One region of the Cytobacillus sp. FSL R7-0680 genome, then DNA from elsewhere that is predicted to be linked to it. Evidence: riboswitches for the same ligand, from Rfam matches in the RefSeq annotation. Region 1 holds a riboswitch; each other region holds the start of a gene.
What was found. A riboswitch is a leader RNA that binds a small molecule or an ion and turns the genes downstream of it on or off. The one in region 1 is predicted to bind S-adenosylmethionine.

Region 2: another riboswitch for S-adenosylmethionine. It lies ahead of mtnK (S-methyl-5-thioribose kinase); the one in region 1 lies ahead of MKY26_RS18050 (bifunctional homocysteine S-methyltransferase/methylenetetrahydrofolate reductase).
Region 3: another riboswitch for S-adenosylmethionine. It lies ahead of MKY26_RS01985 (alpha/beta hydrolase); the one in region 1 lies ahead of MKY26_RS18050 (bifunctional homocysteine S-methyltransferase/methylenetetrahydrofolate reductase).
Region 4: another riboswitch for S-adenosylmethionine. It lies ahead of metK (methionine adenosyltransferase); the one in region 1 lies ahead of MKY26_RS18050 (bifunctional homocysteine S-methyltransferase/methylenetetrahydrofolate reductase).

What each region holds. Positions count from the first base shown of each region.
Region 1 covers NZ_JBBPAO010000001.1:3,630,497-3,638,250, forward strand. The annotation lists gene MKY26_RS18050 (bifunctional homocysteine S-methyltransferase/methylenetetrahydrofolate reductase) at 1-968, opposite strand, end outside; SAM riboswitch class I at 1,075-1,187, opposite strand; gene rpsJ (30S ribosomal protein S10) at 1,546-1,854, shown strand; gene rplC (50S ribosomal protein L3) at 1,891-2,520, shown strand; gene rplD (50S ribosomal protein L4) at 2,545-3,168, shown strand; gene rplW (50S ribosomal protein L23) at 3,168-3,452, shown strand; gene rplB (50S ribosomal protein L2) at 3,481-4,311, shown strand; gene rpsS (30S ribosomal protein S19) at 4,372-4,650, shown strand; gene rplV (50S ribosomal protein L22) at 4,669-5,010, shown strand; gene rpsC (30S ribosomal protein S3) at 5,014-5,670, shown strand; gene rplP (50S ribosomal protein L16) at 5,672-6,106, shown strand; gene rpmC (50S ribosomal protein L29) at 6,096-6,296, shown strand; gene rpsQ (30S ribosomal protein S17) at 6,318-6,581, shown strand; gene rplN (50S ribosomal protein L14) at 6,623-6,991, shown strand; gene rplX (50S ribosomal protein L24) at 7,028-7,339, shown strand; gene rplE (50S ribosomal protein L5) at 7,366-7,754, shown strand, end outside.
Region 2 covers NZ_JBBPAO010000001.1:16,739-24,492, forward strand. The annotation lists gene MKY26_RS00110 (methylthioribulose 1-phosphate dehydratase) at 1-407, opposite strand, end outside; gene MKY26_RS00115 (2-hydroxy-3-keto-5-methylthiopentenyl-1-phosphate phosphatase) at 404-1,069, opposite strand; gene MKY26_RS00120 (2,3-diketo-5-methylthiopentyl-1-phosphate enolase) at 1,073-2,287, opposite strand; SAM riboswitch class I at 2,386-2,489, opposite strand; SAM riboswitch class I at 2,689-2,842, shown strand; gene mtnK (S-methyl-5-thioribose kinase) at 2,989-4,173, shown strand; gene mtnA (S-methyl-5-thioribose-1-phosphate isomerase) at 4,170-5,222, shown strand; gene MKY26_RS00135 (sugar ABC transporter substrate-binding protein) at 5,219-6,295, shown strand; gene MKY26_RS00140 (sugar ABC transporter ATP-binding protein) at 6,370-7,754, shown strand, end outside.
Region 3 covers NZ_JBBPAO010000001.1:392,825-400,578, forward strand. The annotation lists gene MKY26_RS01975 (LLM class flavin-dependent oxidoreductase) at 1-318, shown strand, start outside; gene MKY26_RS01980 (MetQ/NlpA family ABC transporter substrate-binding protein) at 336-1,151, shown strand; SAM riboswitch class I at 1,235-1,337, shown strand; gene MKY26_RS01985 (alpha/beta hydrolase) at 1,595-2,383, shown strand; gene MKY26_RS01990 (hypothetical protein) at 2,376-2,525, shown strand; gene MKY26_RS01995 (YezD family protein) at 2,546-2,713, shown strand; gene MKY26_RS02000 (hypothetical protein) at 2,746-3,066, shown strand; gene MKY26_RS02005 (LLM class flavin-dependent oxidoreductase) at 3,080-4,456, shown strand; gene ssuE (NADPH-dependent FMN reductase) at 4,470-5,018, shown strand; gene MKY26_RS02015 (alpha/beta fold hydrolase) at 5,226-6,029, shown strand; gene MKY26_RS02020 (enoyl-CoA hydratase-related protein) at 6,182-6,958, shown strand; gene MKY26_RS02025 (NEAT domain-containing protein) at 7,636-7,754, shown strand, end outside.
Region 4 covers NZ_JBBPAO010000001.1:2,485,252-2,493,005, forward strand. The annotation lists gene MKY26_RS12295 (C39 family peptidase) at 1-151, shown strand, start outside; gene asnB (asparagine synthase (glutamine-hydrolyzing)) at 246-2,138, opposite strand; gene metK (methionine adenosyltransferase) at 2,601-3,800, opposite strand; SAM riboswitch class I at 4,101-4,226, opposite strand; gene pckA (phosphoenolpyruvate carboxykinase (ATP)) at 4,614-6,197, shown strand; gene MKY26_RS12315 (DUF2584 domain-containing protein) at 6,580-6,822, opposite strand; gene MKY26_RS12320 (alpha/beta hydrolase family protein) at 6,892-7,656, opposite strand.

The DNA.
Region 1 (7,754 bases):
ATGGTGCGTTTTTCTTGTACAAGTGTCTCTAACGGGGTATTGGTGCGTTCGATTGTAATTCTCTCTATTTTAGGTTTCCTTTTATTTGTTACTTGTTTTTCAATAATTGGTACAGCATGCCTAACTTCGTCTGCAAATGCTTTAATATGGCCAGGTGTCGTTCCGCAGCAACCACCAAGCAGTCGAACACCTTGCTTAAGGAAGGACTTCGCTGATTTTCTAAAATAGTCTTCACTCTCCTTATATTGAATCGTACCATCGATATAGGCCGGTAGACTCGCGTTAGGATATGCAGAGAGAAACGCGTGCTGAGGTAATTCAACGGAGGAGAGTGTCTCTAACATATGATGTGGACCTAAACGGCAGTTTACCCCGACAACATCTGCCCCTTTAGCTTCTAACCTTTTTAAGGCGTCATTAATTAACGTCCCATTTTGTAATATAGCGATTTCTTGTAAAGACACTTGGGCAATTATAGGTATATCCGTTTCTTTCCGGGCAATAGAGAGAACCGTTTCTAATTCTTCTAAATCATAATATGTTTCAAGAAGGAGCCCATCTACGCCTTCTAACAATAAGCAGTATAGCTGTTCACGAAAGTTACGTTTAATTTCATCTAGAGGAATAGAGAGGGGGTTTAATCCTCGTACACCTCCAATTGTGCCAAGCACATATGCCTGGTGCTGTTGAATACTAGATCGTGCCAGTTTTACAGCCGCACTATTAATCTCTTTGACTGAATCCTCTAGGCCATACCGTTTCAATTTTAAATAATTCGCAGCATAGGAATTTGTTTGAATTAAATCAGCACCTGCATGGAGATAGGCTTGATGAATGTGCTGAATTTGTTCCGGTGCTGAGAGGTTTAACTCTTCAAAACATGTATCCGTACCATAAGAATAAAGAAGTGTTCCTATCGCACCGTCAGCAATTAATACTTGGTTCTTCATTTTTTCAAGGAAGTTCAAAGGTCTCACTCCTTCAATTCATATTTTGTTGAATTCAATGGATGAGAAGCCAAAGAGAAAATAAAAAAGGCCCTCAAGAAGAAGGCCTATTATTATCATAGTCATCTTCTCATCTTTCAAGCGTATAGCTTGTAGGAATTAGCACCTTTTCAATAATGTTCACTATTGATGGTTGCTGAGGTGTCATCGGGCCTATCCCTCAACCTCTCATGATAAGAAATAAAAAATATTTTATTGACTAAAATTTACATGAATGAGTCTATGTTTGTCAAATAAAAATTTAGAAAATTTAAAAATAAGTAATTAAATAAGCGTTTTTTTAGAAAATGATGTAAAGAGGAAGATATACTTGAAAACACTATTAACAGCAGTTATAATGTTAAAAGTGTGCAGAACAGAGAGAAACGCAATCAATAGTTGCATTTGTTATGTCTTTTCTGTATAATAGACAATGTTGGTCTTTGACTGCGATGAAGTGAAAGGTTGCTGACACACCCGGCCGCTTTGCCATGGCGAGTGTGTGGGAAATTTTCACGGAGAATGTCTATATGAAAATAGGCGAAAAGGAGGGAAAATAATGGCAAAACAAAAAATTCGTATTCGTTTAAAAGCTTATGATCACAGAATTCTTGATCAATCTGCTGAAAAAATCGTTGAAACTGCAAAACGCTCTGGTGCGGCTGTATCTGGTCCAATCCCATTGCCAACTGAAAAGTCAGTTTACACAATTCTTCGTGCGGTGCATAAATATAAAGATTCTCGTGAGCAATTCGAAATGCGTACACACAAACGTTTAATCGACATCATTAATCCAACACCACAAACAGTCGATTCATTAATGCGTTTAGACTTACCATCTGGTGTTGATATCGAAATTAAACTTTAATTAATACATTAAAACAATCTAGGAGGTGTGACTGAAATGACCAAAGGAATCTTAGGAAGAAAGATTGGTATGACTCAAGTATTTGCTGAAAACGGTGATCTTATCCCGGTAACAGTGGTTGAAGCTACTCCAAACGTTGTTCTTCAAAAGAAATCAGTTGATACTGATGGATACGAAGCAATCCAAATCGGTTTTGAAGATAAACGCGAAAAGCTTTCAAACAAACCGGAAAAAGGACACGCTGCTAAAGCTGATACTACTCCTAAGCGCTTCGTTCGCGAATTACGCGGAGCTGACTTAGCTGAGTATGAAGTTGGTCAGGAAGTCAAAGTTGATATTTTCGCTGAAGGTGAAAAAATTGATGTAACAGGAATTTCAAAAGGTAAAGGTTTCCAAGGTGCAATTAAACGCCACGGACAATCTCGCGGACCAATGGCACACGGTTCACGTTACCACCGTCGCCCAGGTTCAATGGGTCCTGTTGCTCCAAACCGCGTATTTAAAGGTAAACTATTACCTGGTCGCATGGGCGGAGAACAAATCACAGTACAAAACCTTGAAATCGTAAAAGTAGATGCAGAACGCAATCTTCTATTAGTAAAAGGTAATGTACCTGGCTCTAAAAAAGCGCTTCTAAAACTAGTAAGTGCGGTTAAAGCAAAGTAATAACCCGGAAAGGAGGAAGTAAGAATGCCTAAAGTTGCATTATTAAACCAAAGTGGTTCACAAGTTGGCGATATTGAGCTGAACGACTCAATCTTTGGTATCGAGCCAAACAACCACGTGATGTTTGAAGCTGTTATTATGCAAAGAGCTTCTCTACGTCAAGGAACTCATAAAACTAAAATTCGTTCTGAAGTAGCTGGCGGAGGACGTAAACCATGGCGTCAAAAAGGCACAGGTCGTGCTCGTCAAGGTTCAATTCGTTCACCACAATGGCGCGGAGGCGGTACTGTATTTGGTCCTGTACCACGCAGCTATAGCTATAAATTACCTAAAAAAGTTCGTCGCTTAGCTATCAAATCAGCGTTATCTACTAAAGTTGCGGAAGAGAACATTCTAGTATTAGAAACACTATCTTTCGAAGCTCCAAAAACAAAAGACTTTAAAGGTCTACTTAAAGGTCTTTCTGTAGATTCTAAAGCATTAATCGTAACTGCAGACATCGATGAAAACGTAGCATTATCTGCTCGTAACATCCCTGGAGTAACAGTTGTTACTGCTAACGGAATCAGCGTATTAGACGTTTTAAATCATGATAAATTGATCATGACTAAGCAAGCGGTCGAAAAAGTAGAGGAGGTGCTTGCATAATGGATGCACGCGATATCATTAAGCGCCCCGTTATCACTGAACGTTCTACTGACATCATGGCTGACAAAAAATATACTTTTGAAGTTGATGTAAGAGCTAATAAAACTCAAGTTAAAGATGCTGTTCAAGAAATCTTTGATGTAAAAGTTGAAAAAGTGAACATCATGAACTACAAAGGTAAATTCAAGCGCATGGGTAAATTCGGTGGTTATACAAACAAACGCCGTAAAGCGATTGTTAAACTAACTGCTGACAGCAAAGAAATCGAAATCTTTGAAGCTTAATTTCTAACAAGAAGAGGAGGGAAATGAAATGGCGATTAAAAAATACAAACCTACCTCTAATGGTCGTCGCGGCATGACGGTATCTGATTTCGCAGAAATCACTACAGACAAACCAGAAAAATCTTTGCTTGCTCCAGTAAAGCGCAAAGGTGGCCGTAACAACCAAGGTAAGTTGACAGTTCGTCATCAAGGCGGCGGTCATAAACGTCAATATCGTATCATCGACTTTAAACGTGACAAAGATGGAATACCAGGTCGCGTTGCTACAGTCGAGTATGATCCAAACCGCTCAGCTAACATTGCACTAATTAATTATGTAGATGGAGAAAAGCGTTACATCCTAGCTCCTAAGACTCTTAAAGTAGGCGCAGAAGTAATGTCTGGTCCTGAAGCAGATATCAAAGTAGGTAATGCATTACCACTTACAAACATTCCTGTGGGTACTGTAATCCACAACATCGAACTTAAACCTGGTAAAGGTGGACAGTTGGTACGTTCTGCTGGAACAAGTGCACAAGTACTTGGTAAAGAAGGTAAATACGTATTAGTACGTTTAAACTCTGGTGAAGTTCGTATGATTCTTGCTACTTGCCGCGCTACTGTAGGTCAAGTTGGTAACGAACAACACGAATTGATTAACATCGGTAAAGCCGGTCGTTCTCGTTGGTTAGGTAAACGCCCAACTGTACGTGGATCTGTTATGAACCCTAACGATCACCCACACGGTGGTGGTGAAGGTAAAGCTCCTATCGGTCGTAAATCACCTATGTCTCCTTGGGGTAAACCAACTCTTGGATACAAAACACGTAAGAAAAACAATCAATCTGATAAATTTATCGTACGTCGTCGTAAAAAATAACGGGATTGAACTACGGTTCCAAAGACGGGCCGTAGAACAATCACGAAGGGAGGTTCAATCATGGGTCGCAGCTTAAAAAAAGGACCTTTTGTTGACGAACATTTAATGACAAAGATCGAAAAGTTAAATGAAACTGATGGCAAGCAAGTAGTGAAGACTTGGTCTCGCCGTTCTACGATCTTCCCACAATTCATCGGACACACTATCGCAGTGTATGATGGTCGCAAACATGTGCCTGTTTATGTTACTGAAGATATGGTAGGCCACAAGCTTGGAGAATTTGCTCCAACACGTGCATACAAAGGCCATGGTAATGATGATAAGAAAACAAGACGTTAATGAGAGGAGGGCATTATAATGCAAGCTAAAGCTGTTGCAAGAACAGTTCGTATTGCTCCTCGTAAAGCTCGTTTAGTCGTAGATTTAATTCGAGGTAAGCAAGTAGGTGAAGCGGTAGCGATTTTAAATTTAACTCCAAAAGCTGCTTCTCCAATCGTAGAAAAAGTATTAAAATCTGCACTAGCTAACGCAGAGCACAACTACGAAATGGATGTTAATAATTTAGTAGTTGAGCAAGCATTTGTTGACGAAGGACCAACTTTAAAACGTTTCCGTCCACGCGCACAAGGTCGTGCTAGCGCAATCAACAAACGCACAAGTCACATCACAATCGTTGTATCAGAAAAGAAGGAGGGATAATCTGTGGGTCAAAAAGTAAATCCAGTCGGTTTGCGTATCGGTGTCATCCGTGATTGGGAGTCAAAATGGTACGCAGGTAAAGACTACGCTGATCTTTTACACGAAGACCTGAAAGTTCGTGAGTACATCACAAAACGCTTAAGCGATGCATCTGTTTCTAAAGTAGAAATCGAACGTGCAGCTAATCGCTTAAATATCACAGTCCATACTGCAAAACCAGGAATGGTTATCGGTAAAGGTGGTACTGAGGTAGAGGCGTTGCGTAAAGCACTTAACGCACTTACTGGCAAACGTGTTCACATCAATATTCTTGAAATCAAAAAAGCTGACATCGACGCGAAATTAGTAGCGGAAAACATTGCTCGTCAATTGGAAAACCGTGTATCATTCCGTCGTGCTCAAAAACAAACTATTCAACGTGCTATGCGCGCAGGAGCTAAAGGTATCAAAACAATGGTATCTGGACGTCTTGGCGGTGCTGATATCGCTCGTTCTGAATCTTATAGCGAAGGAACTGTACCACTTCATACTCTTCGTGCTGACATTGATTATGCTACAGCAGAAGCAGATACGACTTACGGTAAGTTAGGCGTAAAAGTATGGATCTATCGTGGAGAGGTGCTTCCTACAAAGAAGAATAATGGGGAAGGAGGCAAATAATATGCTATTGCCAAAACGCGTAAAATATCGTCGTGTACACCGTGGAAAAATGCGCGGTCAAGCAAAAGGTGGTACTGAAGTAACATTCGGTGAATATGGTCTACAAGCTCAAGATGCTTCTTGGATCACTAACCGTCAAATCGAATCTGCCCGTATTGCAATGACTCGTTACATGAAACGTGGCGGTAAAGTTTGGATTAAAATATTCCCGCATAAGCCATACACTGCTAAGCCTCTTGAAGTCCGAATGGGTTCTGGTAAGGGTGCTCCTGAAGGATGGGTTGCAGTTGTTAAGCCTGGTAAAGTAATGTTCGAAATTGCAGGTGTATCTGAAGAGATCGCTCGTGAAGCTCTACGTCTTGCAGCACACAAACTTCCAGTTAAATGTAAGTTTGTAAAACGAGAAGAAATTGGTGGTGAATCAAATGAAAGCTAATGAAATTCGTGACCTTACCACTGCCGAAATAGAACAAAAAGTTAAATCATTAAAAGAAGAGCTTTTTAATCTACGCTTTCAATTGGCGACTGGACAACTGGAAAACACAGCTCGCATCCGTGAAGTGCGTAAAGCAATTGCTCGTATGAAAACTGTTATCCGTGAAAGAGAAATTGGTTTTAGCAAGTGATATTGAGAGGAGGTTCGCACAATGAGTGAACGTAACCAACGCAAAGTATACTCTGGACGCGTTGTTTCAGACAAAATGGATAAAACTGTTACTGTTTTAGTCGAAACATACAAAAAGCATCCATTATACGGCAAACGCGTAAAGTACTCTAAAAAGTTTAAAGCTCATGATGAGCAAAATGAAGCAAAAATCGGCGATATCGTTCGTATCATGGAAACTCGCCCATTATCTGCGACTAAACGCTTCCGTCTAGTTGAAGTTGTTGAGAAAGCAGTTATTATCTAATTGTTCGGAAATATGTTTGATCCCGAAGGGAGGTTACACAGATGATTCAACAAGAATCACGTTTAAAAGTTGCTGATAACTCTGGTGCTCGTGAAGTACTTACAATTAAAGTTTTAGGTGGATCAGGCCGTAAAACTGCTAACATCGGTGATGTAATTGTTTGCACAGTGAAACAAGCAACACCAGGTGGCGTTGTTAAAAAAGGTGATGTTGTTAAAGCTGTTGTCGTTCGTACAAAGAGCGGCGTTCGTCGTAAAGATGGCACATACATCCGTTTTGATGAAAACGCATGTGTAATTATTCGTGACGATAAAGGTCCTCGTGGTACACGTATCTTTGGACCAGTTGCTCGTGAACTACGCGAGAACAACTTCATGAAAATCGTATCATTAGCTCCAGAAGTACTATAAAAATTAAACAAAATGCCTTTAAGGAGGTGCACACAGATGCATGTAAAAAAAGGTGATAAAGTAATGGTCATCTCTGGTAAGGATAAAGGCAAATCAGGCGTTATTCTTGCTGCTTACCCAAAACAAGAACGCGTTCTTGTAGAAGGTGTTAATATCGTAAAGAAACACGCTAAACCATCTAACTTGAATCCTCAAGGTGGAATCCTTAGCCAAGAAGCACCTATTCATGTATCAAACGTTATGCCGGTTGACCCAAAATCTGGTGAACCAACTCGCGTAGGCTATCAAACGGTTGATGGGAAAAAAGTGCGTGTAGCAAAAAAATCAGGTGAATCTTTAGATAAATAGATCAATGAAGAAGGGAGGTACAATCGATGAACCGCCTAAAAGAAAAACATGTAAAAGAAATTACTCCTGCTCTTGTGAGCAAGTTTAACTATAAATCAGTAATGCAAGTACCAAAACTTGAAAAAATCGTTATCAACATGGGTGTGGGTGATGCTGTGCAAAACTCTAAAGCATTAGATAATGCTGTTGAGGAATTAACACAAATCGCAGGTCAAAAACCTGTTATCACTCGCGCGAAAAAATCAATCGCTGGCTTCCGTTTACGTGAAGGTATGCCAATCGGAGCGAAAGTTACTTTACGTGGAGAACGCATGTACGAATTCTTCGATAAATTAGTATCTGTTTCTCTTCCACGTGTACGTGACTTCCGTGGTATTTCTAAAAAGTCTTTCGATGGACGCGGAAACTACACACT
Region 2 (7,754 bases), 3.6 Mb from region 1:
ATGGTGAGTATATCATCTTCTCCCCATAGTCCAAATGCTTTAATTAACTCTTGATGCTGAAAAGATACTACACCTTCTTGATAGAAAAGCTCAGAAATAACATTATTAGCAACTGTATGAACATGAAGACTTGCTCCTGATGACGTTTTCTTATAAATTTCACAATGTAATAAAGTCTCAGCTGAAGGTTTAGATGACGTGTTTTCTAGGGGCTTTCCTTCTAAGTCTACTAATAAAAAATCATTAGCTGTTCTCTTTCTTTTATCAAGTCCGCTTGAAGTGACTAAAAAGCTGTTTTCATCTACGCGAATGGATAAATTACCACTAGTACCCATAAACCAATCTCTGGCTGCTAATTCATCTTTAATATCAGCTAATGTATCCCACTTTGTTTCATACGTTGTCATGATTTCGCACCAACTAGTTCATCGAGGTATTCAATGCAATCATGGAAGGTTTCGAAAGGTGTATAAGAAATACCAGTTTCTTCACATTTTTGAATTAAGAAATCTCTAGCAAGTACGGCATCTGCTATTTTGGCTGCTTCAAAGTCTGTAATCGAATCTCCAATAAGAATATTAAAGTGTTCAGGAGAAGAGTGTTTTCTAATAATGGTTGGTTTACAACAGCCGCAACCTTGTGAAGAACATAGTTCATCACACTGGTGTGGATAGTGAATATCTATTGTTTCTAAAGCAAAGCTTGCGTGATTGCAAAATACTTTCGTAAATGGCCCATAAGGTTCAAGTACTGGTTCTAAAAAAAAGTCAATCCCACCACTAACAATATAAAGAGGGATACCGTTTTCATGTGTATATCTAACAAAAGCTGAAAATCCTTCACGAATTTCTGCACTATTTAATACAAAATGGATAATCTCTTCTTTTTTACTTGTTGGTAAAAGTGAGAAGAGATTTTTAACACCCTCTTGGATAGAGATATTTTGAGCTAAAATATCTTCCTTGATCTGTTTTGCCTCAATAGGACCGAAATGCTCCATAATCTTTACAATGTTGTCGTTATTCGTAATTGTTCCATCGAAATCACAAAAAATCATTGGTTTTGTCATCTTTTATGACGTACCTCCCCATTTTGCTAATGCTGCTTCTAATTCTTGCGCTTTTGTTGCACGATGAGTATTTTGTTGTATGACGTGATCAATGGCTTGCCTAAAAGCTCTCACGCCAGCTGCTGCTCCTTCAGGATGACCATGGACCCCGCCGCCAGCATTAATTATACAATCATTGCCAAAGTCATGATAAAGCAACGGCACTAAACCTGGATGAATGCCTGCTGAAGGGACCGGGAATGCCTGATTCAAGCCATTTTCTTCGGTTAACTGTCTAGCGATAGCTAAGGTTTTTTCTTTTTCCATGGCAACAGAACCATATGGAGAAGGAAATAAAGAGAAATCTGCGCCTGCTAAGCGAGTAAGATTACCGAGTAATAAATCAGGAGCCACACCATAGAAGTTTGAAGAAGTATAGGCCCCACTATATGCAGGATGTGCCATGATAGGTAACTGCACTTCATTGTTTTCAGCTAGTGTTTGGAGCATATCTAGACCGTAAGTGTGAACATTGAATAATAATGCATCCGCACCTAATTCGCTCGCATGTTTTGCTTTATCTACTAAATCCATTGTTCTCCCAGATAAATTGACTGCATAAAGTGTCCTTTTTCCAGTCTTTTCATAGACTTCATCTAGTATTTCTTTACCTGCGATAATTCGGTCTTCAAAAGAGATGTTGACATCAAAAAGAATTTCATCATCTTTTACAATATCAACGCCCCCCATAGCCTGGTCTCTTAACTGTTCTCTTAAAAAGTGAATATCCCTGCCGATAATGCCTTTAAATATACTCATAAGTAATGGGCGGTCTTGAATATTTAGTTTCGATCTTATATTTTTTATACCGAATTTTGGTCCAGGAAAACGGGAAAGATCCTCATTATCAAATTCCAGATTTAATAATTTTACTTCACCATCTAGAGATAACTTTCCAAATACAGTTGTTAAGATTGCTGGAATATCAAATGTGAAATTATATGTAGGGTAGGCGATACTAATTTCGCACCTTACTTCACCGAATCGATTGGGATGTTCATCATCATAAAATTCTTGTAGTGCAGTGACTCTGCCTTTATGTTTTAGTAATTGTTTTTGCTCAAGTAATGGTAACGCTGTCCACGAGCCTATCGTTAATCCTAAAGCGATATCCTCTGCTTTTTTCTCTAATGAACCGGGTCTTGCGTATACTTGATAAGTTGCAATTACATCTCCCATATGAGAACCCTCCCTGATGATTTCGAATTAACATTGACAATAAAAAACCCTCTTCTTAATCAATAAGAAGAGGGTTAGTTCGCAGTGATAGAACCTTCTCCTTATCTGTCAGCATGATTGCTGCAAGAATTAGCACCGTGTTCATTTAGAATCGGTTGCCGGGCTTCATCGGGCTCGTCCCTCCGCCTGCTCTTGATAAGAAAATTTATGATTATCGTTTTAAATTTTTGCACAATTGTATTATGTCACCAGGTGTTTTATCTGTCAACAGAGAATTTTTTACGTTATATGACAAAATTCTTTTCCTTAAAAAGATGAAAAGTTTTAAAAAAAAGATTGACACTTTTTTATAATCGGTGCTAGTATTTGCTCAAGATATTTCAAAAAATGAATCTTTTATACTCTTATCAAGAGCAGGTGGAGGGAAATATGGCCCGATGAAACCCAGCAACCGACCGTAATATCGTTGTGAAACGAGGCGCAGCTAGAGAATTTCTGCGCCTAATGTAAGGCACGGTGCTAATTCCATTCAGAAGTTATTCTGAAAGATGAGAGGCAAAATCGTAATGACGAATGCCTCTTTCTGTACAGGAAAGGGGCATTTTTGTTTCTGTAATGACAAAGCAGGTCCGACTACATCTCTTCATGTAGTCACCCCTGTTTTGTGCCACAGATAAATAAAGAAATAAGGGGGAAGAGATATGGCTGTTTTAGATAATATAGGTTATCGCGCTTTGACAGAGGAATCAGCGTGTGAATACGTGAAGAGTTTAAAACTGTTTTTACCGGATGAAAAAATGACGGTGGAAGAGATTGGTGATGGTAATTTGAATTATGTTTACCGTATTACTTCTAATCATAAAAGTGTAATTATTAAGCAAGCACTCCCTTATGCAAAAGTAGTCGGAGAAAGCTGGCCTCTAACACTTAAACGTGCAAAACTGGAGGCAGAAGTGCTTAAGAAGCATGGTGAATTCGTTCCTCACCTCCTCCCAGCAGTACTAGCATCAGATGAAGAGCTAGCATTAACTGTGATGGAGGATCTTTCCCATTTGACAATTGTAAGAGACGGATTGATTCAAGGGGATCATTATCCGAATTTATCAGCTCATATTGGTGAGTACTTAGCAAAGACATTGTTTTCAACTTCAGATTTTGCTCTTCATCCGTTTGAGAAAAAGAAATTGGTCGCTAAATTTTCAAATCCTGAACTATGTAAAATCACTGAGGATTTAGTATTCACCGATCCATTTTTTGATGTGGAAACGAATGATTTTGAAGCTGAGTTGGCTGAAGTGGTTCAGCAACTATGGGCTAATGACAAGTTGAAACTTGAAGTAGCCAAAATAAAATATGCTTTTCTCACAGAAGCAGAGAGCTTACTACATGGTGACCTACATACAGGGAGTATATTTGCGAGTAAGAGTGAGACGAAGGTGATCGATCCTGAGTTCGGCTTTTATGGTCCGATTGGATTTGATGTCGGTCAATATATTGCCCATCTCATTTTCCAAGTACTTGTACGAAACGAAAACGATAGAATCGTTATTCTTCAACAGATAGAAGAAGTATGGGATGTGTTTTCTCAATATTTTTCAGAAGCTTGGCAAAATTCTGTTGTTAATCCTTTTACGAAAGTACCAGGCGCTCTAGAGTCTTTTCTAGCTAAAGTATTTAAAGATGCTATCGGAGTAGTAGGGTGTGAATTAATTCGGAGAACAATCGGATTGTCGCATGTGAAGGATCTTGATGGAATAGAAGATAGTTCAATTAGATTATATGTGAAGAAGGCAACGATTCAATTAGGTTCATCCTTGATTATTAATCGCAAAAACATAGTAACAATCTCGCAACTTCTTAAGGAACTGGAGGCGTATACATCATGAGTATACCAACACCAATTGAATGGCAAGAAGGTAGATTGAAAATTCTTGATCAAACCTTATTACCCCATCAAACAAGATGGATAGAACTCGAAACCATTGAAGATGTCTTTGAGGCAATTATTCAGTTGAAAGTAAGAGGGGCGCCAGCTATTGGAATTACTGCTGCTTATGGTTTAGCGATTGCTGCAAAAAAATACGAAGGGGTCGACATTGAAACTTTCCATCTTAGAATTCATGAAGATTATCTTTATCTAGCGGGCTCTAGACCGACAGCTGTTAATTTGTTCTGGGCTTTGGATCGAATGATGAAAGTAATAGAAACGCTGTATTCAACAGAGGAGACAATTATCAGTTTGGAGCAAGAAGCAAAGAAAATACATCAAGAAGACGAGGAGATTTGTCGCCAAATTGGTGAAAATGCACTAAGTCTATTGAATGGAAGGAAAAAGGTATTAACGATTTGCAATGCGGGGACGATTGCTACGGGAAAATATGGTACAGCGCTAGCGCCGTTTCATTTAGGCAAGGAGAAGGGTGTTGACTTTCAAGTATATGCTTGTGAAACGAGACCGGTTCTTCAGGGAGCGCGCCTAACTGCTTGGGAGCTTCAACAGTCCAATGTGGATGTGACGGTCATTACTGATAATATGGCTGCTCATACCATAGCAACCAAGGGGATTGAAGCGATTATAGTCGGGGCCGATCGTATTGCCAGCAATGGAGATACAGCGAATAAAATCGGTACATGGCAACTAGCTATTTTAGCAAACTATTTTCAAATTCCTTTCTATGTAGCTGCGCCATTATCGACATTTGACTTTTCTATCGCATCAGGGGCAGATATTCCGATTGAGGAGAGGTTGGCAGAAGAGGTGACTCATATTGGGCCAAACCAGATCACACCAGAAGGAACGAAAGTGTTTAATCCGGCGTTTGATGTGACAACGGCTAATTTAATTACTGCAATTATTACTGAAAAAGGCATTTTTGAAGCTGATCGAAACAAATTGGCACAATTGAATAAAGCAGAAGAGGGAGTTAGGGCATGAAGAACAATCGTATACTATTAGCGTTTCTTATTATTTTTATTTTAATCTTGGCAGGCTGCCAGCCAAAAGGAAGCAATTCAAGTAGTGAAGCAACTGCATCAACTAAAGAGAATAGTGTACATCCGTTAGCTAATAAAAAGATCGCACTAATCATGCAAATTAATTTAGGAACTTTTTCTGCACAATATATTGAAGGGGTAAAAGAGCAGGTAGAAAAGTTTGGTGGAACCGTTCAAGTATTTACTTCTGAAGGTGACTTAGCAAAAATGGCTTCCAATTTAGATGCAGCGATTAATCAAAAATTTGATGGGATATTAATTGATCATGGAACGAAGGAAGCGTTAACGCAAGGAGTAGAAAAAGCGGCTGCACAAAATATACCTGTAGTGGTCTTTGATGCTGATATTGCAGTGAAAGATGTAACTGTACTTCAACAAGGCGATGAAGAAATGGCGAAGTTGACATTAACCAAGCTTGCTGCAGATGCAGGAGGGAAAGCAAATATTGTTAAGATTTGGGTAGCTGGATTTGCACCGATGGAAAGAAGACAAGTAGCTTATGAACAATTTTTAAAAGAGAATACAGATATTAAGGAAGTAGCAGCATTTGGTGCTGCCACCGATAATACAGCATTAGATACTCAAGCACAAATGGAAGCAATCCTAAAACAATATCCAAATGAAGGTGAAATAACAGCAGTTTGGGCAGCTTGGGATGAGTTTGCTAAAGGAGCTGTCAGAGCGCTAGAGCAGGCAGGAAGAGAAGATATTAAAGTCTACGGGATTGATATGAGTGACGAAGACCTGCAACTGATACAAAAAGAAAACAGTTCATGGGAAGCGACAGCTGCCGTTGATCCAAAAGATATTGGTCGTATTCAAGTTCGATATTTGTACCAAAAATTAAACGGTGATTCGCCTAAAGAAAAAGTTATCCTTGATCCTGTTTTTGTAGAGAAAAGTCAATTACCTGATGAGGCAATTACAACAAACGAACTGCATGAATATATAGATGGTTGGGGAGAAAGTGAACAAGGCTATACGGAAGAATTAAAAGCACTTGAGGGCAATTGAATGAAATGGTTTGTAGCTAGTCAACCGACTTTTAGAGAGTCGGTTTTTGTATCTATGAAGGAGGTCTCCTTTAAGTGAGTGAAGTTGTTTTGGAAATGAAAAAGATTAGTAAGAGTTTTGGAAAAGTTACGGCATTAAAGAACGGGGAGTTAGTGGTTCATAAAGGAGAAATACATGCCTTGCTTGGAGCAAATGGAGCTGGGAAAAGTACATTAATGAAAATTCTCTCTGGGGTATATAGACAAGACCAAGGAGAAATTTTGATTAACCACGAAAAAGCAACTTTTCAACACCCTAGTGACGCGAAAGAAAAAGGAATATTTTGCGTTTATCAGGAGGTTGATACAGCCATTGTTCCACAGCTTACTGTAGCGGAAAATATTATGCTTGATCGCTTTTCACAAGAGAAAGGGTGGTACTTCTCTCGTAAGGATCTACATCGTCAGGCACAGGAAGCATTAACATTACTCGAGGTGAATGATATTGAGCTAAATCAAGCAGCTTCAAATCTAAGTCTTGCTAAAAAGCAATTGGTTCTCATAGCTCGGGCGTTAGTGCAAACGACTAAAGTCATTATTTTTGATGAGCCAACCGCTCCATTATCACATATAGAAGCAGAGAAATTATTTCATGTAATTAGGCAACTGAGAGTAAAGGGAATTGGTTGTATTTTTATTACACATCGATTACCTGAAGTATTCGCCATTGCAGATGTGGTAACGGTTATGAGAGACGGATGTCGGATTTCAACCGTACCAATTGCTCAGATAACGCAGGAAATGGTAATTGAACAAATGCTTGGAGAAGTATGGCATGAGGAAAGAAACGTTATGCACAGTTATAAACGAGGGGAAGAGGTTTTAGCACTTAAGAATATCAATCTAGGAAAGTTACAAAATATTAGTTTAAATGTATATGAAGGTGAAGTTGTAGGAATTGCGGGCTTGGTAGGTGCTGGAAAAACAGAACTAGCGAAAACAATATTTGGAAATACACCAGCCACTTCAGGAGAAATCAGAGTCTCTGGTAAGAAGATACAGGTGAAGCATCCAAAAACAGCTATTGCTTGTGGTATCACTCATATTCCTGAAGAAAGGCGGAAAGAAGGTCTATTCATTAATGAAACGATATCGAAGAATGTAACTTTCCCACAGCTGAAAAAGTACGTAAAAGGGGGTTTTATTAACAGAAAGGCTGAGAGAAAAGCTACTGAAGAAGTGATTTCAACTTTGCAGGTGAAAGCAAATGATGTGGACGTAGAGGTGAATCATTTAAGTGGGGGAAATCAGCAAAAGATCGTTATCGGTAAGTGGTTATCAAGTGAAGCGAAGGTTTATTTATTTGATGAGCCTACTAAAGGCGTGGACATCGGTGCGAAAAGAGAGATTCTTAAACTAATTCAACAGCTTGCAAAGGAAGGCAAGGCCATTTTGTATTTTAGTAGTGAAATCCAAGAATT
Region 3 (7,754 bases), 3.2 Mb from region 1:
AAAGAAGCGATTTCAAAACTAGAAGGATTAGATAGAGACAATATAATTGTCGGCAATCCATCAGAAGTAGCAGACCAAATTCAATATCAGTTTGAAGCCTCTGGTGTCGATGGTTTTAATTTAAATCATTTAGTAACGCCAGCAGATTTGGAAGATTTTATTGAGCTTGTTATTCCGATTCTACAAGAACGTGGTTTATATAAAAAGGAATACAAAAAGGGTACGTTAAGAGAAAAGCTTTTTACTCATGGCTCGCCCCTTTTACCGAGTGGTCATCCAGGAAGTAAATATCGTAAAGGTGAAAAGATAAATAATTAAAATAAGAGGTGAAGGGTATGAGAAAAGTTTGGTTATTATTTTTTGTACTGACTTGTTGCACTGTTTTAAGTGCATGTGGGACATCAGGTTCATCCGGCGAAGAAAAGAAAGAGATGGTCTTAGGGGCGACAGTTCCTTATAGTGATATGCTTGAGCAAGGTGTAGCACCACTACTTGAGGAAAAAGGGTACAAAGTAGAAGTAAAGGAATTTAATGATTATGTTCAACCGAATATTGCTTTAGATAGTGGAGATTTGGATGGTAATTTATTTCAACATAAAGTGTACTTAGAGAATTTTAACACTGAAAAAGGGATGGATCTAGTAGATATTATTTCTGTTCCTACAGCTCCAATTGGTATTTATTCAGAAAAATTCAACTCCCTTGAAGAAGTGAAAGATGGCAGCACGATGGCCATTGCTAATGATCCTACAAACTTAGCGAGAGGATTAACAGTTGCGCGTGATGCTGGTTTAATAGAATTGAAAGATGATATAAACCCAGTCAATGCAACAGTAAATGATGTATTATCTAACCCGAAAAATTTGAAATTCCATGAAGTAGATGCAGCCCAACTGCCAAGGTCTCTTGAATCAGTTGATCTTGCTGCTGTTAATGGTAACTTTGCGGTTGCTGCAGGATTAGATTTAACAACAGCAATTTATCGGGATCAAATTCCTGAGGAAATCCAAAATAGGATTGTTGTTCGTAAAGAAGATAAGGACGCCCAAATGGCAAAGGATATCATTGAAGCCATAGAGTCGGAGGAATTTGCAAAAGTAATTGAAGAAAACTTTAAAGGTTTTCATAAGCCAGAATGGATGGGCGAATGAGTAAATCATCTTAATTTTTAAAAAATAATTGACAAATATTGATAAATATTATAGAGTAAATGATATAAAATTTAATATGATTTTTCTTATCCAGAGAGGTGGAGGGACTGGCCCTTTGAAGCCTCGGCAACAGGCAATTTATTGCACTGTGCCAATTCCAGCAAGCTGTTGCTTGAAAGATAAGGAGAGATAAAGAACGGAACTTTAACCTCTTCTTGTCAGAAGAGGTTTTTTATTTTGCATGATTTAATCACCAAGGGATGATCTCCTCTATACAAATGCTGTTTTTAAACTGATTAAACCTATTTGTTAAGTTGGAATTAAAGTAGCTGATTGGACCTCCAAAGGCAGTAGTGCAGCTAGATTTACATCAACGGGAAAAATCGGCAATGGTAGTCAACCATTGTCCACCAAAATGTTGCAATATAAAGGAGGACGAAAAAATGAAAAGAGTAGAATCAACAGTTATACCAGGTGCAGATTCTTTTTATTATGAAGGTGGGGACATTGGTATTCTCCTCATTCATGGCTTTGTTGGAACACCGCAGAGCATTGAGGACTTGGGTGCGGAACTTGCAAATAGGGGTTTTACTGTTCATGCCCCAAGGCTCACGGGACATGGAACAAAAAGCAGAGATTTAGAGTTATATGGTTATGATGATTGGTTCAATGATGTTGTTACAGCTTATAAGCAATTAAAGGAGAAGTGCAAACAAGTCTATTGTTTAGGTCAATCTATGGGCGGTGCATTAGCGCTGTTGTTAGCTAAGAAATATGGAGAGCTAGATGGACTGATCCTAATTAATACTGCACTGACATTACCAGATTACGAGTATTTAAGATATTACGATGAGAAACACTATATTGACGAAGGTAGCCCAGATATCAAAAATCCGACTATACATGAAATTACTTACGATAATATTCCGGTAAAAGCAGTTCACTCTTTACAAAAGGTAATGAGTGACGCAGGAAAAAGTTTATCTCAAATTCATTGCCCAATATTATGCTTTAAGTCTATCCATGATCATGTTGTACCTCCAGAGAATACAGATCGTATTTTTATCGAAATTCAAACAGATCATAAATGGCTTCGAGTCCTTTACAACTCATACCATGTAGCATCCATGGATTATGATCAGACCAAAATTATTCAGGATACAACAGAATTTCTAGATACGATGAATGAAGAAAAAAAGAACACCGAGTGGGGGGGGAAAGAGGTTGGCTAAGTTTTTACAAAAAGCGATAGCAAAGAGAAAACAAACCTTAATCAACCTTATGCTTACTATAGATGAAATAAAGTTCAAGCGACATGAATTAGAACAGTTAACACTTACAGAAATAGAGGAGCTTGTAAAAAGACTAAAATAAGTCCCATAAAGGAGAATTTTATGGAAAAACACATTGATCAAGATAAAATTCATACCATTCTCACAACATTAAAGGAACTCGAATATGGTTGTGTCACCATTACTGTACACGAAGGGGATATTACCCAAATTGACATTACCGAGAAGAAACGATTTGCTCTGAAAAAGAAACAACAAAATAAAAAATGATGGAATGGAGCAAATGAAAAGGAGTGAGTTACATGCAGTCAACAATTAGTAATCAAGCACCCAATGTAGCTAAAAACCTATCAGGCTGCATGTACTTGAATCTACCTGACTTTCACTTTATTAGATGGTGTTGTCAATCTTTTAATATTAATAAAGGAATCTTCCATACGGTTGAACAATCGCTTTATGACAAAGGGTTGCATTCAATAATTGTTAGGAGACTGTTCGTCATCGCGTTTTTGGATTTTGCCTCGAATCAAATTGAAAATCGAAACAATAAAACGAGAATCAAATTTGGAAAAGGTGGTTTAAGTAAAGCACTTGATGAGTTTTTTATAAAATATGATCACTAAAGGAGAATTAAAAATGACCGCGAAAAGAATGTACCTCAATGCTTTTGATATGAACTGCGCTGGGCATCAATCACCAGGACTATGGACACATAAGGATGATCAATCTTCCACTTATAAAGACATATCATATTGGACACATTTGGCTCAAGTACTTGAAAAGGGACGTTTTGATGCCATTTTCCTGGCAGATGTGCTTGGTACATATGATGTTTATCAAAATTCTAGAGAAGCAGCGGTTAAACAAGGGGTACAAGTGCCAGTTAATGATCCTGCTTTCGTTGTTCCTATAATGGCGCAAGTAACAAAACATTTAGGGTTTGGTCTAACGGTTTCAACTAGTTTTGAACATCCATATGTATTTGCAAGGAGGATGTCCACTCTCGATCATTTAACAAAAGGAAGAATAGGTTGGAATATTGTCACATCTTATTTAAATAGTGCCGCACTAAATATAGGACTAGATCAACAAATCAGCCATGATGAACGTTATGAGATAGCTGATGAATATTTAGATGTCACATATAAACTGTGGGAACAAAGCTGGGAAGACGACGCAGTGGTTTTAGACAAGGAAAAAGGGCTCTATACAGATCCAAGTAAAGTTCACGATATTAACCATGAAGGGAAATATTTTAAGGTGCCAGGTGCACATCTATGTGAACCTTCTCCGCAAAGGACACCGGTTATTTTTCAAGCGGGTGCATCTACAAGAGGGAGAAAGTTTGCTGCTAAACATGCAGAGTTGGTCTTTATAAGTGTGCCCACAAAAGAAGCCGGTAAAGTAATAGTCGATAAAATTAGGGAAGCAGTAAGAGCGGAGGGGAGAGACCCCAGTGAAGTAAAGATTCTCTCTCTCGTCACGCCTATTATCGGTGAAACAGAGGAAGATGCTAGAGTTAAGTATGAGGACTATCAAAACCATGCTAGTTATGAAGGATCATTAGCGTTATTTGGGGGGTGGAGTGGTATCGACTTCTCAGAGTATAAAGCAAATCAACCAATCGAGTACGTTAAAAATGACGCCATTCAGTCAATCGTTGAAACATTTACGAATATAGATTCTACAAAGAGTTGGACGGTCGATGACATTGCCAAATTTGTTGGTGTTGGCGGGATGGGTCAAGTGGCTGTTGGTACAGCACACTCTGTTGCTGATCAATTAGAAGGATGGAAAGAAGAGACAGGAGTTGACGGGTTTAACGTTGCATATGCCGTCACTCCAGGTACATTCGAAGAGTTCGTTGAGCATGTCATTCCAATCCTACAAGATAGGGGGCTCGTAAGAAGAGAGTATGAAGAAGGTACTTTAAGAAAGAATTTATTTGGGTATGACCATTTGCCAGAGCATCATTATGGTAAAAAATTTAGTAAGTTGACAGTTACAAAATAGGAGGCGTCTGAAGATGACAAATGTTGTAATCATATCGGGAAGCACATCAAACAATTCCCGTTTAAACGGATTAGAGCAAGAAGCGATTGCTTTTTTAAACAAAAAGGGCGTGCCATATGAGCAAATTACAGTAAGGGAGCTACCTGCTGAAGATTTAATTCATGCAAAATTTGATAGCCCAGCAATTATCGCAGCGAATGAAAAAGTAGAAAAATCAGATGCTGTAATTATATTAACACCAGTATTTAAAGCCTCTTATACAGGTGTACTAAAAGCTTATTTGGATTTATTACCTCAAAAAGGCTTCGTTGATAAATCTGTATTACCGCTTGTGATAGGGGGCTCATTCGGACATTTACTTATGATTGATTATGCATTGAAACCAGTTATATCCAGTTTAGGAGCAGAAACAGTCCTTCAGGGTGTATATGTTTTAGATAAAGAGATTGAAAGAACAGAAGAACATCGTTTTATTGTCGAAAATCATGTAAAGGAAAGATTAGATAAAGAATTAAATCGTCTGCATTCTTTATTGTCTATAAAGGAGTTACAACTAAAATAACTGAAAATATATTTTTTGCCGAACAACTCCTGTTTGTTCGGCTCCTTTAATTGTTTGAAAAAACTTTGAGATACAATATTTTTATAAAATTTAGAGTTGTATAATAAATAAGAGAAGATAAATTTTAGCTATTGTTTTGCCACTACTTTTATAGATTGAGGCATAGAATATATTATTATTGAATTTTTTAAAATGGAGGTTGATGATGTGACAATAATGAAATTAAGTGACGGTACAAGTATTTATTTTGAAGATGTAGGTAATGGTGAACCAGTCATTTTTATTCATGGTGTATGGATGAGTGGTCGATTCTTTGAAAAGCAGATAGAATACTTTAAGACTGATTATCGTGTGTTAATACCAGATTTACGAGGACATGGTCAATCAGAAAAAATCCATCATGGCCATACCATTGCACAGTATGCCGAAGATATTAGACAATTTATCACAAATTTAAAACTAGAGAATGTGACCCTTGTTGGCTGGTCGATGGGGGCATTTGTCATATGGGAGTACTTAAAGTTATTTGGTGATAAACATATTAAATCGACAGTAATCGTAGATGAACTTGCCTCCGATTTTAAATGGCCTGATTTCTCAATAGGCGCCTTTGATATGGAGACTTTAACTAGTTTTATGAGAGAAGTGCAAAGAGACCAAAAAGCCTTTTTAAAAGGTTTCATTCCACTAATGTTTAAAAAAGAATTAAGTCTAAGCGAGCTAGATTGGATGCTTGAAGAAACGACAAGATTACCTGCTTCCGTTGCAAGTGCCATTCTGTTTGATCAATCAGTCGTTGATTATCGTAGCTCTCTACCCGATTACGACATTCCCACACTTCTATGCTTTGGTAAGGAAGAAAAGTTGATACCAGTAGCGGCAGGCAAGCATCTTTTAAATGCTTTACCGAATGCAAAGCTGCATATATTTGAGGAAAGTTGTCATTGCCCTTTTCTAGAGGAAACTGATGTTTTTAACAAAATCGTAGATAACTATATTAAAGGTTTATAAAGAAGGTAACTAGCTTTTCTTCATAGGGAAGGCTAGTTTTTCCTATGTAATTTTTTAAGGTGAATGGCTTTGTTTTATATTTGAAAGGGTTTTCATGATTTAGTGGCGAATATTGTTATGAATATTTTTTAAAAAAGAAAAGGAGCTAGAGTATGGAACAAATTCAATTAGATATCAACGATTATATTGCTACAATAAAATTAAATCGTCCTGATGCGTTAAACGCATTTAATTATGAAACGTTAATTGAGTTACAACAGCAAGTAGAAAATGTTCGAGCAAACCCAGAGGTGAGAGTAGTTATTTTAACTGGGACTGGCAATCGTGCATTTAGTGTTGGTGCAGACCTAAAAGAAAGAAGAAATCTTACCGATGAGGAAGTAAGGCGAAACCTATATAAAATGGGGGACGTTTTTAATATGATTGCAGAGTTGCCTCAGCCGACGATTGCAGCTATTAATGGTTTTGCGTTTGGTGGCGGTTTAGAGCTTGCTCTATGTTGTGATTTTAGATTTGCGGCGGATGTAGCTAAGGTAGGCTTAACTGAAACAGGTCTAGCTATTATTCCTGGAGCAGGAGGGACGCAGAGGCTTCCTCGCTTAATTGGTGAAACAAAAGCGATGGAATTAATACTAACAGCGAAGAGGTTATCAGCCATAGAAGCACAGCAATACGGTATCGTAAATGAGGTATGTAATGAAGATATATTGTTAGATACAGTCATACAATTTGCGAGTAAAATGCTTAATAATGGCCCAATCGCACTTAAACAAGCAAAGTTTGCTGTTAAACAAGGAATGAATACTGACTTACATACAGGATTACATATTGAAAGAAAAGCTTATGAAGTGTTACTACCAACAAAAGACAGAGTGGAAGCATTACAAGCCTTCGCAGAGAAAAGAAAGCCGAATTTCCAAGGAAACTAACTGTTTAAAAAACCCTTTAACCACTATTTGTTCATTAGTTGTTAAAGGTTTTTTTGTGGAGATAATAACAGCTGTAAAAAAACTAAATATATTTACTTCAGTACCAGAAGGAGAACCTAGCATACACCATATAAAACAATACCTTCATTTTGTTGTAAAGCGCGCAAAAGGAATTTTGTCGCATCACTCACGGAAATGAGAGCTGGGCAAAATCATGCGTAACGCTTTAGACCCGGAATAGGAAAATAAATCTAAGAAAATAGGAAGAAGTATATGGGAAAGTCACAAATAAGATACTTGCTATCTATAAAAGGTGAGTATGTTTTATCTTAGTAATCAAGTAGATAGTAATGTGCTTCTTGACAAAGTAGGGTAGTATTCATTCGACCAAAATATAGACCAATATTTGGTGTTGAACGAAAGAAGTGAAAAAAATGTTAAATATTTGCGAAAAAACAATTGACTATGATAATCATTATCAACTACAATTACGTTGTAACGGTCATCATCCTAATTACCTAGTCCATAAAGGGGAAGGAGGCATATTATTTTTTTTGTATAACGTTGAGAATGATAATCATTAAAATCCTATGGCTTATTGTATAAGGGTGAAGATAAGTTTTTTTATTTCAATATAATTGAGAATGATAATCAATTATATAGAGGAGGGTATATTTTTGTTAGTCAAAAAGTTTTCGGCTCTACTTTTATCAGTAATTGTATTCTTAGTCATTACTCCAGCCCTACATACGTCAGCTGCACTAACTGATGGTACATATTCTGTGTCGTACTCAGT
Region 4 (7,754 bases), 1.1 Mb from region 1:
AGAACATTCCGTTTTAGTGACTGGATACGATGAACAATATATATACTTTAATGACCCCTTCTCTAATATAAAAAATAAGAAAGCACCTATCAAAGAGTTCCAGGCCGGTTGGGAACAAATGGGCAGGCAGGCAATTACTTATTTAAATTAGTAAAGTACAGTTAAGACATTTAGAATTTTTTTACTTTAACAACAAGAAAACCCGAACTCAGTTCGGGTTTTCATTCTTTTTCACAGTTGTTGACTTAAAGGTGTGCTGTTGTTTCTGAAATAAATTGCTTTTCAAAATCATATTTCTTTTCAATAAACACATCATGCCACACAATAAACATAAGTACCGTCCAGATTTTCCTACTATAATCTGCTTTTCCTTGTGCATGCATTTCAAGTAAGTTTACTACATACTCTTTATTAATTAAATAATCTGTATGACTTTCTTTAATTAACGTTTTCGCCCAATCATACATCTCATCTTTTAACCAATGACGGATAGGGACCGGGAAGCCTAACTTTTTACGATTCAACACATGTTCTGGCACAATACCTTCCGCTGCCTTACGAAGGATATATTTCGTTGTTTGATGAGACGTTTTTAAATGAGTTGGGATGGTTGAAGCCACATTAAAGACCTCTTTATCAAGGAATGGTACCCTCAATTCTAATGAATGTGCCATCGTCATTTTATCTGCTTTTAAAAGAATATCTCCGCGCATCCAAGTATGAATATCAATATACTGCATTTGATTAACCGCATCATAGGCTGCACTTTCAGCATATAATGGACGGGTAATATCTTTAAAATCATTCTTCTCATTATAAACCTGCAATAATTCTCTTTTTTCATGTTCTAAGAACATTTTCGCATTGCCAATGTAGCGTTCTTCCATTGGCGTCGTTCCTCGTTCAATAAAGCTCTTACCCCTCATCCCCTCTGGCATGATTCGAGAAAGGGTACGCAATAACTTTCTTCCTGCCGAAGGCATTTTACTAAAAATCTCCAAGTCCTGTGGTTCACGATATATATTATATCCACCAAACAATTCATCAGCACCTTCGCCTGATAATACCACCGTTACATGTTTTCTTGCTTCCCTTGCGACAAAGTAAAGTGGAACGCAAGCAGGGTCCGCTAATGGATCATCCGTGTGCCACATAATTTTTGGAACTTCTTGCATATATTCTTCTGGAGAGATGATATAGCTTATATTTTCAACACCTAGTTTTTCAGCTGTTTCTTTAGCCACATCCACTTCACTAAAACCATCTCTTTCAAAACCTACTGAAAACGTTTTAATATTAGGGTGAAACTGTTTTGCTATGGATGCAATAATAGAAGAATCAATCCCGCCGGATAAAAACGAACCTACGGGTACATCACTGCGCATATGCATTTTAACTGAGTCAGTTAAAACATCTTGAATCTCTTTAATAAACTGAGATTCTTCTTTTTGTACAGGTTGGAAATGTGCTTTCCAATAACGCTGGATATGCATAGATCCACCGATTTTCTTCTTGAAATAATGACCTGGCTCAAGTTTCTTTATACCCACCGACATTGTCATCGGTTCAGGTACAAATTGATAAGTCATATAATACTGCAAAGCATCATAATTAATGACATCGTTTTTTAATGCCAACAGAATACTTTTCTTTTCAGAGGCAAAATAAGTGGTTTCACCATCTTCAAAATAATAGAATGGTTTGATTCCAAAAGGATCTCTCGCTCCAAAAACTTCTTGCTTTTCTTTATCCCAAATAACGAAGGAAAACATACCTCTCAGCTTTTCTGCCGCCTTCTCCTTGTAATAACTGTACAAAGCAATAATCACTTCAGTATCCGAATTAGTTTCAAAAGTTAGTCCTTTATTGATTAATTCCTCACGTAGTTCAACATAGTTATAAACTTCTCCATTAAAAATAATCCAGTATTTACCATTGTCATAAGTCAGTGGTTGATGACCACTTTCAATGTCTATAATACTTAATCGACGGAAGCCAAATTGGATATGGTCTGCACGATAATATCCTGAATCATCTGGTCCACGATGAGTAATAATGTTATTCATATTCTCAAATTGCTTATCTGCTTCTTGTACTTTTTGTGCTTGATCATGTATACAACCAATAAAACCACACATTATGTACGTCACCTACTTTTTATTTCATCTAGTTTGTATTTTTTCCCATACCTTGTATAGACGATAAGTTATTTTAAAAAGTTTCACCTTTCGAAAAAAAAATGGAATGATTTATGCTAGGCAGTATGTTCATGTTTACTTCTTCATATACTTAAGGATGTTTATTCTTTACCCTCAATTTAAGACGAAAAGATGACAATTATTTTAATTTTATATGAAATCGTTTCCTTAAGGGTTTTTGTCCATTATTAGGGGGCTTAAAATATTATATTTATTTGCTACTGTAATATCTAAAAAAACGACTTTTACTCTTCTATCTTTGGCTATTCCACTTCTTGATGTACGAGCTAATCGCTTTGGCTCAATTGTACGTTTATTAAAATTTAACGATAGCCCCTTTTCCACATAAAAAAACTGTAGAAAACTCATTAAAGGAGTTTTCTACAGCCATAATTTTCTAATTTATTTTAAAGCTTCCTTACGCAATTCTTCCGCTTTATCTGTGCGCTCCCAAGGTAAATCAATATCTGTACGACCAAAATGTCCATAAGCGGCTGTTTGCTTGTAAATCGGACGGCGTAAATCAAGCATTTTGATAATGCCAGCAGGACGGAGGTCAAAATTGTTTCTAACAACTTCAACTAAAACATCCTCAGATACTACTCCAGTTCCAAATGTATCAATACTGATGGATACCGGCTGAGCAACACCAATTGCATATGCTAATTGTACTTCCGCTTTGTCAGCTAGTCCAGCAGCAACGATATTCTTTGCCACATAGCGAGCTGCGTAAGCAGCTGAACGGTCAACTTTCGTTGCATCCTTACCAGAGAATGCACCACCACCGTGACGTGCATAACCGCCGTATGTGTCAACGATAATTTTTCTACCAGTTAAGCCAGCATCACCTTGAGGTCCACCAATAACGAAGCGACCTGTTGGGTTGATGAAGTATTTTGTGTTTTCATCAATTAATTCAGTAGGAACAACTGGGTTAATTACATGCTCTTTTAAATTGCGTTGAATTTGCTCTAAACTAATTTCTGGATGGTGCTGCGTAGAGATAACAATTGTATCAATACGTACAGGTTTGTTGTTTTCATCATATTCTACTGTTACTTGTGTTTTACCATCTGGGCGAAGGTAAGGTAAGATTTCCTCTTTTCTTACTTCAGCTAAACGGCGAGAAAGTTTATGAGCTAATGAAATAGGTAATGGCATAAGCTCTTTTGTTTCATTACATGCAAAGCCAAACATTAAACCTTGATCTCCAGCACCAATGGCTTCAATTTCTGCATCAGTCATCTGTCCTTCACGCGCTTCTAATGCTTGGTCTACACCCATAGCAATATCAGCTGACTGTTCATCAATAGAAGTTAATACAGCACATGTTTCAGAGTCAAAGCCATATTTTGCACGTGTATAACCAATTTCCTTAATGGTTTCACGAACGATTTTTGGAATATCTACATATGTGGATGTAGTGATTTCTCCTGCAACCAATACAAGACCTGTAGTAACAGACGTTTCCGCAGCAACCCTCGCATTTGGGTCCTGTGATAAAATAGCATCTAATATTGCATCAGATATTTGGTCACTGATCTTATCCGGATGACCTTCAGTTACTGATTCAGAAGTAAACAATCTACGTTTTGTTGACATCTGACTTCCTCCTTATTTATCGAATCAATAAGACTTTATTATAGTCTTTATTTTTGATACGGAACTCATTCCCTTATTTGAATCTTCATTATTTATGGGCCAATGTTTATCTCATACCCTTAATAACCTATGCGCTAACTTGGAATATTGAGAATAAAATGGTTGGTCTTTTTCCCATACATAAATAGTACATTCCAAAAGCCGCTCCTCGTATTCGCCAACATCATGTTAAAAAGCATGAAAAAAAACCTCTTCTCTGATTTAGTGAAAAGGTTGAAGCAAAATGATTCGCGCCTTTCACTCTTATCGTTCAAGGATAGTGAGTAATAAATCCTTGCATCAGGTTAGCACCTTTGCTCATGAAAATGTAGTTGGCAGGTTGCTGGGTTTCATAGGGCCTGTCCCTCCACCAGCTCGGGATAAGAGAGTATCCGTTCAAGGATTCATCATAACTTACACATGGAATATAGTCAAATGTTTTTCATTAACAATTCAATGTAAAAATTGTCATATCCGACTCTATAAACTTTAGTTTTGATAACGGATAATTTTAGTTAAGATCATACCGTTCTTTTTCCTTAATATATATAAAAATTACATTAAATTTGCTGATTATCCTTTTTAAATTTGCAAAAGCTATTTATAATGAATACTGCCTGTATTTGTGACAATTTCATTAATTATATAAAAATGATTTATATAGTATAGACTGAATGAATAAATGTGTTATACTATTTTTGAAGAAATAATCACAAATAGCGACTGAGATGCATATCTCTTAAATAATATTATATAAAGGAAGGTATTCATCAGATGAATTCTGTATCGATAACTGAGTTAAATGATTTACTAAAAGGCGAAAACATCCAAGTTCAATTATCTGTGCCGCAACTAGTTGAAAAAGTATTAAACAGAAACGAAGGTGTTCTTACATCTACCGGTGCAATTCGCGCGACAACAGGTAAGTATACAGGTCGTTCACCTAAAGACAAATATACTGTTGAAGAAGCAAGCTCTAAAGATAAAATTGACTGGGGAAGTGTGAACCAACCAATTTCTGAAGCAGTCTTCAATAACTTATACAACAAGGTGATTGCTTTCTTAAAAGAGAAAGAAGAAGTTTTCGTATTCAAAGGATTTGCTGGTGCGGATAAAAAACACCGTATGCCAATCCAAGTAATTAATGAATATGCTTGGCATAACCTTTTTGCACACCAATTGTTTATTCGTCCTACAGAAGAAGATTTATTAGATCACGAATCTGAATTTACAGTTATTTCAGCACCTAATTTCAAAGCAGACCCAGCAGTTGACGGTACAGCTTCAGAAACTTTTATCATCGTTTCATTCGAACGCCGTATTGTACTTATTGGTGGTACTGAGTATGCTGGTGAGATGAAAAAATCTATTTTCTCTGTTATGAACTACATGCTTCCTGAAAATGGAATTCTCCCTATGCACTGTTCAGCCAATGTTGGCCGCGAAGGTGATGTTGCTTTATTCTTTGGCCTTTCCGGAACTGGTAAAACAACATTATCAGCTGATCCCAACCGTCGTTTAATCGGTGATGATGAGCATGGCTGGTCTCCAAATGGAGTATTCAACATTGAAGGTGGCTGCTATGCGAAGTGTATCGACCTTACACGTGAAAAAGAACCACAAATTTTCGATGCCATCCGTTTTGGCGCTGTACTTGAGAATGTTGTATTAGACAAAGAAACACGCGTAGCAGATTATGCGGACAATACGCTAACGGAAAACACGCGTGCGGCTTACCAATTACAAGCAATTGACAATATTGTTGACCCGAGTATTGCAGGTCACCCGAATACTATTATCTTCTTAACAGCTGATGCTTCTGGTGTATTACCTCCAATCTCTAAATTGAATAAAGAACAAGCAATGTATCACTTCCTAAGTGGATACACTTCTAAGCTGGCTGGTACTGAGCGTGGTATTACTTCACCACAAGCGACTTTCTCCACTTGTTTTGGATCACCATTCTTACCATTACCAGCTCAACAGTATGCAGAAATGCTTGGTAAAAAAATTGACGAGCATAACGCGAAAGTATTCCTAGTAAACACTGGTTGGACTGGTGGAGAATATGGTGTAGGAAGCCGTATGAAGCTTGCTTATACACGAGCAATGGTTGAAGCTGCTCTAGAAGGCGAACTAAATTCTGTTGAGACAGTAACTGACCAAGTATTCGGTTTAGAAATTCCTCAACATGTAACTGGTGTTCCAGATGAAGTACTATTGCCTAACAAAACTTGGCCAGACCAAGATGCATATAATGTAAAAGCAAAAGAACTTGCTAATGAATTCCGTGAAAACTTCAAGAAATTCGGTAATATCTCTAGTGAAATCGCTGAAAAAGGCGGTCCTATCGCTTAATTAAAAAAACCTTCGAGCATCCGACTCGAAGGTTTTTTGTTTCAATAATTTCACTTCACTCATCACTCACTGTTTATTTTTGAGGGTCAAAATACCGGTTCAACCGGCTTCGATTTCTAATAAGTGCGATTAACTTAAGTCAATCGATTAGCTAATCTCACCAAGTTGCAATCGACGGCTTGTTTCATATAGCCACCACTCACTATCTTTCCTATGTATCCAATATTCGCCCTTTATGAGTCTACAAATTAGCTGCTAACTTAAGAAACGATGATCTTTTGTTGATGGACACCGATAAATAAATACTTATATTCATGCAAAGTTTCAATAGACATTTGTATACAAAATAAGCCCAACACTGCAAAAGCAGTCGGGCCAATTTTTAATTTGTAGTTTTTAGCGAAATCAGTTGATAAAAGATTTTCGTACAATCATTTTCCATTTCTAACTTTTGGATGCTTCCCATTCCACTGATTTCACCGTCTCTTGTTTTCTTTACTTCAAGTGGAATATTTAGTGGGTAGAGGCGGTATCCTTCTTTTGTTAATGTAAAAAGGTTTTCATTTAGCCTCTCTTCTCTTCCTTTCGTAACGATCATTGTATTTAATTCTAAAGGCATACCCATAATTGTTTTGCTCCTTGTTCATCGAGTTTTATATTACTATTGTATCTTACAATCTCTATACAATAAAGCTTATTGTTCTTTCATCCACCGCCCAAGATCACGGACAATTTGTCTATTAATAGCTGGCGGAAAATAATGCGTATATTCTTTGAAATACCATGTATCTACAGGTTTACCTAACTCTTTTAATCGCTTCTCTAAGCGGAAGGCATGCTCGACAGAAACATTATGATCTAAGACACCATGAATAATTAATACATTTGCTTGCAGTTGATTAAGTTCATATAATGGTGTGCGATATTCATATCTTTCTGGGTATTTATGAGGCGTTCCACCGATGACTCGTTTCATCATTTTACGCAAGTCCACTCTTTCTTCATATGTGAGGAACATATCGCTAACACCACCCCACGTAACAACTGAAGCCGCTTTAGGCATATGTAAGGCTGTTAATAACGCCATTACACCTCCTCTAGAAAACCCAAAGACATGTACCCTTTTAACCCGAGGGTGTTCTGCTAAAAGTTGAAAAGCTGAAAAAGCGTCATAACGATCATCACCTGCAAAATCTTCATTTCCCTCCCCTCCTTGATTGCCCTGATAAAAAGGCGCAAATACAATGAAACCTTGGAGGGCAAACTGTACAATCCGACTAGGGCGCACTTTACCGACGTTCTTAATCCCACCTCTTAAATATAGAAAACCTTCTGATACGTTTTTATTTTCTGGTTCAGCTAATAGACCTTTGATTTTTAGATCATTAGATAAGTATGTAATGATTGATAATTTCACTTGAGGATGCGGAGATGGAAACCGCCATTTATCGATTATCAATGCTTTTCCCTCCTTTACATATAGTAAAAATTTCACATGGGCAATCACACAAATTTGTCACCCTCATAAGATAGTTTAGATGCAAAAATCTAAGAAAC